DNA from 4 places in the Paenibacillus sp. FSL R10-2734 genome. Region 4 is predicted to be linked to each of the others. Evidence: riboswitches for the same ligand, from Rfam matches in the RefSeq annotation. Region 4 holds a riboswitch; each other region holds the start of a gene.
What was found. Region 4 has a riboswitch for cyclic di-AMP ahead of NSS67_RS07340 (alpha/beta hydrolase). Riboswitches for the same ligand answer to the same signal wherever they lie in the genome.
Positions count from the first base shown of each region.

Region 1: linked by a shared signal. The riboswitch ahead of NSS67_RS17375 (APC family permease) and the one ahead of NSS67_RS07340 (alpha/beta hydrolase) in region 4 are both predicted to bind cyclic di-AMP.
Region 2: linked by a shared signal. The riboswitch ahead of NSS67_RS02215 (C40 family peptidase) and the one ahead of NSS67_RS07340 (alpha/beta hydrolase) in region 4 are both predicted to bind cyclic di-AMP.
Region 3: linked by a shared signal. The riboswitch ahead of NSS67_RS07815 (TrkH family potassium uptake protein) and the one ahead of NSS67_RS07340 (alpha/beta hydrolase) in region 4 are both predicted to bind cyclic di-AMP.

Region 1 covers NZ_CP150170.1:3,954,541-3,956,741, forward strand. Annotated here, with positions in the region: gene NSS67_RS17365 (DsbA family protein) at 1-206, shown strand, start outside; gene NSS67_RS17370 (disulfide oxidoreductase) at 203-667, shown strand; cyclic di-AMP (ydaO/yuaA leader) riboswitch at 865-1,022, shown strand; gene NSS67_RS17375 (APC family permease) at 1,146-2,201, shown strand, end outside.
Region 2 covers NZ_CP150170.1:480,108-482,308, reverse strand. Annotated here, with positions in the region: gene NSS67_RS02220 (C40 family peptidase) at 1-111, opposite strand, end outside; cyclic di-AMP (ydaO/yuaA leader) riboswitch at 117-258, opposite strand; gene NSS67_RS02215 (C40 family peptidase) at 619-1,047, opposite strand; cyclic di-AMP (ydaO/yuaA leader) riboswitch at 1,101-1,238, opposite strand; gene NSS67_RS02210 (hypothetical protein) at 1,453-2,201, opposite strand, start outside.
Region 3 covers NZ_CP150170.1:1,756,463-1,758,663, reverse strand. Annotated here, with positions in the region: gene NSS67_RS07820 (TrkA family potassium uptake protein) at 1-69, opposite strand, end outside; gene NSS67_RS07815 (TrkH family potassium uptake protein) at 83-1,378, opposite strand; cyclic di-AMP (ydaO/yuaA leader) riboswitch at 1,515-1,694, opposite strand; gene NSS67_RS07810 (CPBP family intramembrane glutamic endopeptidase) at 2,009-2,201, shown strand, end outside.
Region 4 covers NZ_CP150170.1:1,641,619-1,643,819, forward strand. Annotated here, with positions in the region: gene NSS67_RS07330 (Nif3-like dinuclear metal center hexameric protein) at 1-180, shown strand, start outside; gene NSS67_RS07335 (hypothetical protein) at 266-439, shown strand; cyclic di-AMP (ydaO/yuaA leader) riboswitch at 683-869, shown strand; gene NSS67_RS07340 (alpha/beta hydrolase) at 976-1,785, shown strand; gene NSS67_RS07345 (permease) at 2,048-2,201, opposite strand, start outside.

The sequences.
Region 1 (2,201 bases), 2.3 Mb from region 4:
CTATTGATTACGAATTACTTCGTAAAGACATCAAGGAGCGCACTTATGCGGATGAGCTGAATAAAGGCATTCAGTTGGCAAGCGACTCAGGTGTGACTACTACGCCATCACTCTACATTAATGGAGTAAAAACTGCTGAGCCATTCGACATTGAAGCGATTACAACTGAAATTAACGCCGCTGCAAAAGCTGTGGAGGCAAAGTGACAAAATTCCTATCTTTCTGCAAGCGTAACTGCCTGTATCTGGCCTGGTTTGTATCATTAGTAGCTGTCGCCGGCAGCTTATATCTGAGTGAAGTATTGAAATATGAACCTTGTAAGCTTTGCTGGTTCCAGCGAATTTTCATGTATCCTCAGTTGATCCTATTGGGTATCGCGACGTTTCGAGGGGATAAACGCATCATCCCATATGTACTTCCATTAAGCTTGATTGGTGGCAGTATCTCGATCTATCATTATGCGGAACAAAAGATCCCTGCGTTAAGTAAAATTCTTCCTTGTACGATAGGTGTTCCGTGTAATAAGGATTACTTGAACTTTTTCGGATTTATTACGATTCCTTTCCTTGCGTTAATCGCATTTGCTTTGATTAGTATTTTACTATGGTACGGACGCGAGAAAGAAGAAGTGATGGAGATAGATACAGAGGAAAGCATAGGATTTTGATTTTTAACTTTGTGTGATCCAAAAGAAATATGAAAATCGATTAAAAACACGGTGCAGAGGGATAATTAAAGAGAATGAAAGAGAGCATCCAATAAGACGCTATATTTGCGCTTATTGGATGTTTTTTCATTCTTTTTTCATTTTTTTTCACGCTTTACTGTATACACTTTGTAGACTAATATTAGTCCTTGTGAGAAGTTGAATATGCGCTGAATTTTCTTAGGAAAATCGGGGGAACCAATCTTGGCATTTGTGCCAATGGGGTGAATCGGAAAGGGTCAATTGGACTTGTACCGTAGGGCTATACCACAGCCCGAATCCGCCAGCTAACCTCGTAAGCAAGGTGGGATAATGACCATGCATAGCATGCGGATCATTTCCGTATGCTATTTTTAGTGTCTGCATTTATGAAATCCACCAATGAAAACAGCGCACGGAATCTCCGTTTCCGCTCTCAAAGAAAGGAACTGTATCCACAATGGTAAGCAAGGTAAAACGATTATTGATCGGTCGCCCGATGAAGTCGAACGAACTGGATCATGAAAAGTTATCCAAGGTGAAAGCACTGGCTGTCCTGTCTTCTGATGCGCTCTCGTCTGTAGCCTACGGAACCGAACAAATTCTAATTGTACTAGTGGCTGCAGGATTTACTGCCATCTGGTATTCCCTGCCAATTGCATTAGCCGTATTGGGCCTGCTGGCCATCCTGATATTATCCTATCGGCAGACGATTTATGCTTATCCGCAAGGAGGCGGAGCATACATCGTAGCCAAGAGTAATCTTGGTATACCGACAGGTCTCCTAGCAGGAGGGTCTTTATTAGTGGATTACATTCTGACTGTAGCAGTTAGTGCTTCGGCAGGGACGGATGCAATCACATCTGCTTTTCCAAGTCTACACAATCATACCGTTCTCATTGCAGTATCAGTTATTATTCTTCTAACTTTAGTTAATCTTCGCGGAGTTACAGAATCAGCTTCATTCATCGCAATCCCAGTGTATTTGTTTGTGGTTTCGATTGTAGTTCTGATCATCTCCGGTATTATCAAATATGCGCTAGGTGGCGTGCATGCACATGTACCTGAAATAGGTGCTGCTGTATCCAATGTCAGTTTGTTTCTGCTGTTAAAAGCTTTTAGCTCTGGCTGTTCGGCACTCACAGGTGTAGAGGCCGTATCAAATGCGATTCCAAACTTTAAAGCACCAGCAGAAAAGAACGCAGCCAAGACTTTAATGATCATGGGGATCATACTTGGCTTTATGTTTACGGGTATCACACTGTTAGCGTATTGGTACGGAATCGTGCCTGACGAAAAAGCTACTGTTGTTTCGCAGATTGCTGAATCGACCTTTGGTCGCGGCACCTTGTACTTTTTTATTCAAGGTATCACTGCAGTGATCTTGTTCTTGGCAGCTAATACAGCTTACTCAGCATTTCCATTGCTCGCCTTTATGTTTGCAAAAGACAAATATATGCCACATGCTTTTATGGTCCGTGGTGACCGTCTGGGCTTCTCCAATGGTATTATTTTT
Region 2 (2,201 bases), 1.2 Mb from region 4:
GATGGTCTTGTCGATCACTTTATCCATTTTGGAATCCGCGAAAGCGCTTCCTGCTCCGATGGTGAAGATAATGGAAAAGCTGAGTACAGCTGCTGCTAACTTCTTCTTCAAAAGTTTATACCCCTTCCAGATGCCTACGAGGTTAGCTTAAGGGTTCGGTTGAAGGTCCCCTATGACCCCTCTAAAGATGGAGGTCAATTCACCCAAAGTTGGTTCCCCCGTTTCCCTAATAGTTAGGAAACTCGGCTCAGACTGTTGATTAGGAATAGCTTGTAATCAATACATGACAAAACCTTTGTAAATAACAACTTAATGATTACAAAAATGTTACTAAAATCTTACTGCAGTTATTGTAACAAACGGAGTGCCGCTTGGCAATCGTTTTTAACATAATCATGCAGAAAAATTCGTATTTTTAAAGACAAAATGCATATGTAAGCGATAATATTAAACTAATTTTCATATTTATAGAAATATTTATCAAATAAAAGTGTTTAGAGCCCGTTCTAGTGGTGTAAAGAATATAATAAGGCAAAAGAAAACCTGGATTCGATTACGGCAATAATCAAATCCAGGTTCATATAGTTATAATTGTGAGGTTATAGTTGTGGGGAAGTATTAATCGTAGGCTACAGCTTGATATGAGGAAGTACTCATTACTCTTTTAGCACCAACGTAGCGATTGGCCCAGTAGGACTGGCTAAGTGAAGTGATAGTTACACCACGTGAAGAAGAAGATTGTGCAAATTTACCGTTTCCAACATAAATTCCAACATGGGATACGCCGCTACCCAATGTGTTAAAGAAAACCAAGTCGCCTGAACGCAGCTTGCTTTTAGCTATAGGAGTTCCGACATTATATTGAGCTTTTGAGGTACGGGGCAAAGAAAGACCCATATTCTTGAATACATACGTAGTAAATCCAGAACAGTCAAATCCTTTAGTGCTAGTGCCTCCGGTTTTATAGGCAACTCCAATAGTCTTTGAGATAACACTGTCCATTTTCGAATCTGCAAAGGCGCTTCCACCACCAATAGAGAATGCCATTACTAATCCTAGCGTCGCAGCGACGCATGCTTTTCTTAAGTTCTTCAAAAAAAATGTACCCCTTCCAATGCCTGTGAGGTTAGCTTAAGGGTTCGGTAGAAGTTTCCCTATGATCACTGCAAAGCGAGATCAATTCACCCAAAATATGGTTCCCCCACTTCCCGGTGCAAGGAATTCGGCGTTTTATGCACCAGTTAGTGACTTATCGACATGACTACGACAAATACATGAAGTTATGTAGAAATCGTTTCAAATGATTACAAACTTGTTACTAATGGAACAGGACTTATTGTAACAAAGTCTTTACCATTTTGCAAATCCTAATAATTTATCTATAACGCAAAAGAGTCCCAGCTCCTGATTCAGGAACCGGGACTTTTATATTATGTTCTGCAAGGCTTAAAATTATTGTGGAAATGCTTTACTGCGCCATAGATGATATTGTGCGGAGATCCCCCACATTTTGAAGAGTGTTGAAGGCAGTGAAGAGAGTTGACGAATAAGAAGTGCGGGTAGGCCAGGACAGAAGATACCAGTTAGTCCGCACACTAGCAGAAGGAGCAGACCGCCTGCACCAAGCACGATGGAAATTCCTATTGCTGGAAAAAGTGACTTCAAGCAGATGAATAGGGAGGAGAACATCCCCATACCACTGGTATAACCAAACTGCATATATAGAAGAAACAGACGCACGATAAAAATGTATATAAGCCATGCCAATACGTATGGAACTAGATGGAGCAACAAAGAGTAGTTCAGAAAGGAGGATAAGAATAGCCCGTACATTTTTGGAGCAAGCCAATATAACGGAAGTAGAACCAACACCCATTCAATTAGACTGAAGATAAACACTGGCAATCCATAAAGCTTCATACCGGGAAAAAAGAACAGGCCACGCTCTCCTTTTCGCTCCTGGTGGAGTTCATGCAGTAATCCAGCCCTTATAAAGGGGGAGAGTAGCAGTCGCAAGACAACAAGCCCTAGGAACATCCATAACCAAGTACGTATCGCAGGATCTGTGTTCAAGCTGAACTGCCCTTCGACATAATAGAGTAGTCTGCCCATTCCGCTGCCTCCAGCATCTTTATCTGGATAGCGTAGTAGAATTGGAACGATAGCAGACCGAATGAAACCGTACATAAAGTAGCCCCAGA
Region 3 (2,201 bases), 110 kb from region 4:
CATCAGCTCAAGTGCAAGGCTTGAACCAAAGCGGCCTAAGCCGATTACTACAAATTGCTGTGCTTTCATTTCGGATTAACTCCTATCCAATAATTATTTTACCTTCTGGATGCTTATACAATGGTTTACCCTGTTTAGGTCCAAGCGCATACACTAATGTTAATGGACCTAGCCGACCCGCGAACATCGTCAGACAGATCAGAATCTTACCGATGATAGACAGTTCAGGTGTCAGCCCCATACTTAGTCCCACCGTAGCAAAGGCTGAGGTCGTCTCGAATAGTATTGCTAAGAAATTACTATCCTCTGTTGTGGACAGTAACATCGACACAGAGAGGACCAATAGTAACGCCAGTAAAGTTAACGTCAACGCTTTATAGATACGCTCCTGCGCCAATCGATAACGGAACAGCACAACATCTTCACGCCCGCGCAGCATCGCTATTACTGCACCAATCATTATCGTAAAGGTTGTAGTCTTGATCCCGCCACCCGTTGATCCCGGAGATGCACCAATAAACATAAGAATAACCATAAAAAACTGTGAGGCTTGCCGCAGTCCGGCAATATCCACTGTGTTGGCACCAGCGGTTCGGGGCGATACAGACTGAAAGAATGCCGATAATATTTTGCCGCCGAAATTTAGATTACCCAGTGTGCGCTGATTCGTAAATTCAAATATAAAAATAACCAAAGCGCCGATAAGAATAAGCCCTGCAGTGGAAGAGAGTACAACTTTGCTATGCAAAGATAATTTACGTTTTACACGAAACTCCACCAGATCAGACATGACAATAAAACCGATACCGCCGGAGACAATCAGAAACATCACCACGATATTCACAAGCGGGTCATATACATAATCGGTTAAACTCCGGAAATCTCCAAAAATATCAAATCCAGCGTTATTAAACATGGATACCGCATGAAATATCCCAAAATAAATGGCTTTTCCTAGGGGCATATCAAATGCCCAGCGTATCGACAGAAGTACCGCTGCACAGCCTTCAATGACCAAAGAATAAATGAGTACTCTCCGGATCAATCGAACAATTCCCTCCATAGAACCTTGGTTCATTGCTTCCTGTAGGATCAGTCTGTCCCGCAAGGAGATTTTGCGTTTCATCATCATGGCAAATAAGGTGGCCATTGTCATAAAACCTAAGCCGCCCACCTGGATAAGCACCATAATTACGGTTTTCCCAAAAATGGTGAATGTCGTCCCGGTGTCCAGCACCACAAGTCCTGTCACACAGGTGGCCGATGTTGCAGTAAACAACGCATCAATAAAACTAACAGCATTCCCGCTGGTACTCGAAATGGGAAGCATTAGCAGCAAGGCTCCAATCAGAATGATCGATGCAAAACCAAGCACCATAATCTGAGGCGGAGAGAGCTTCAGGAACTTTGATTCAGAAACCCTGCGAAACTGTGAAGCCACTACGCTCACCCTCTTATCAAAATTTAAAGAATTCCAACAAAAAAAGCACTGGAAAACCAATGCTACCCTTGGTTCCTGCAGTAAATTAGCCTACGAGGTTAGCTGACGGATTCGGACTGTGCAGGCTGCCCTATTCGTTCCTAGAACGAAATTCACCCCTGATGAATAAAGACAACGCCTATGGCGTATACTCATCTTTTCATTACTTCTTATGGTTCCCCCGTTTTCACCTGAAATTCGGCTATATACAATTGCATACAAATTATATATGTTATTTCGATAAATCACAAAGACACTATTAATGGTGATTCATATGAAAAATGCGGTTTGGAGAGGATGTACCACTAAGAGTGCCTTTTCTCATCACTTTTCCGTGTTTTCCCTGCAATTGCATCGATTTTCATGAAAAACGAAGAAATAATCACCTTAAATTCATGGTATATATTCAGCTACCTATTCTATAATATCTCTATTACCCATAAAAAGAATATACGATGATTTTTGTAACTATCATGGCACTAATACTATAATGGTACATAACATTGTCAGTTTACAAGGAGGCGTTACATGAATCCCGTTGGCCAGCCCTTACAGCAACGTGCCCTCTCCAAGAGGCTCATCATCTCGGGCATTATCGGTCTTATTCTATTTATTATGTTTCAAATTGCTCCCTCGGTGCTAAATAGCCCTGCCGGGGAAGATACTACTGTCATCAGTAAGGCGGAAGCCCGCGACAAAGCCATATCATTCGCAGAACAAA
Region 4 (2,201 bases):
GAAACTCCGGAATATGTGAGGGATGCAGTCCACCAAGGCAGATTAAAAGCGCTGATTATGTTAGGCCATGCGGAGAGTGAAGCTCCAGGGATGAAATATTTAGCTGAAATCCTCGCAGAGAAATACCCAATGATTCCTACCTTTTTCATTGCTGAACAACCGATCTATCAGCTGGTTTAACTCGTCGAAATCAAAACCGAAGAATAAATTTGCATATTATGGAGAAAATGATTGGAAACCAGGTCACTGAGAAAGGAGTGTTTCAATGGAAATTCCTTTGGAGGCTGATGAAGTGTTAAGTCGGATCAAAAAGCTGCAAACCGACGGAAGCTCGATCAGCAAAAAACAAGTAAAGCAAAGCGATCCTGATCTTATGAGAAGTGCGCTGTTCTTTTATCCAAGCTGGGAGCATGCATTGAAAAACGCCGATCTTTTGTAGCCGCATGATTCTATGAAGGAGCCGAGTGGTTCAGAGATGGTTCTCTGATAACCGCTTGGCTTTTTCGCTTGGTTCAGCACGTTTTTCTTAAAAAAAACGAGTAAACAAGAGAAAAAGAGAGAGAAAATGACGAGTATATGCAATATGAAATGAAAAGTACTACATTCTACTTTATTTTGGCTAGATCGCTCCTTTACAAGCAACCTTACACGGAGTATGATTCATGACATAACCGATAATTACATATGAAATCCGCTTAATTTCCGTTCAGGAAAGCGGGGGAACCAACAACTGGGAATCGATGTTACAGTCGGTACTAGTTATGGGGTGAATCCTGTTCCTGGTGCATAGTAATGCATCCATGCAGGTAGGGCAACTCTCACTGCCCGAATCCGACAGCTAACCTCGTAAGCGTATGGAGAGAGGATGAATGGCGTATTTCACGATGAATAGCCACAGAGAATCCCTCTGTGGTTTTTTGCTGCGTTCAAAAGCAGATATAGTTATTGGATCTATTTATGAAAGAGGTGTTACCTTTGCCTATTGCTAAACTGAATGGAACTTCACTCTATTATGAAATCAATGGTACAGGGACTCCGGTTGTTTTTATCCACGGTCATGGATTGACACATAGTATGTTCAAGCCTCAGCTGGAGTATTTTTCTGATAAATATAAAGTGATTCTGTGCGATTTACGGGGGAATGGAAAGTCAGGTGAGCTGCTGCAGGCCCCAAACGAGATTATTGAAACTCAATGTCTAGATCTAATTATGCTATTGAATGATTTGGGCATCCGCGAAGCGGTTTTTGTGGGAATTGCTTACGGTGGTCTGGTCGTTCAACATATTGCGAAACAATATCCTGAGCGGGTAAAAGCGATTGTCGTTGTGGATAGCTTCTGTAGAAGTCAGGCGTCAACGATTATAGGTAAAATCCAGCTTATGGCTGCTTATTGTAGTTGGCTAATGTATTACGCCCCAAGTGAGCTGATCCTGCCTTCGATTCGTATGATGTATCGGGAGCGCTGGAACCTGGCCTATAACGAGATTAGAAGAGGACTTCTCGACAAACGTCCACGGGAATTGTACCGGCAAAGGCTGGCTACGAGCCATGTGGATTACACTAGATGCTTAAAGACTTTTAAGCGTCCCGCGTTATGTATTGTGGGTGACTTCAGTGAATTCGGAGTCAATTGTATGAAGGATGTGGTGTCTCAGCTGCCTCAAGCTCAGTTAGCGATTATTCCTAACGCATTAGATCCTAGTAATCTGTGTCAGCCGGAGAAATTTAATGCTATTCTTCAGCGGTTTTTGGAGAAGCAGCAGGGAACTCAGCAGATTAGTTGATCTATTAGAGTAAATTGGAGTAAACATTGAAGAATGCATAAACGCGTCGGCGTCTTTAGATGGACGGCTAGCGTTTAAGCGAGAAATAAGGGCGTCCCATAGCCGGGGGGAATGAACTGGCTGCGGGGCGTTCTTTTGTATGGAATTATAGGGAGGATTTCCCTAAAGCATTGGATATCAAACTAAAAGCTGGCTCAAAGGTAGTCAATACTACGGATGAGCCAGCCTTTATTCTACTTCTACTCGCATGAATGTTGAGAATTTACAAGAACAGTACACCTACAATGCCACTTAAAATCCCTAACCCTACGACTGAGCCAAATACGAACCAGATCACCCGACGTGGGAAGGAACGATACACCATAAGCATAGAAGGCAAGCTTATGGAGGGAAGCGTGACAAGCAGCGCACCTGCA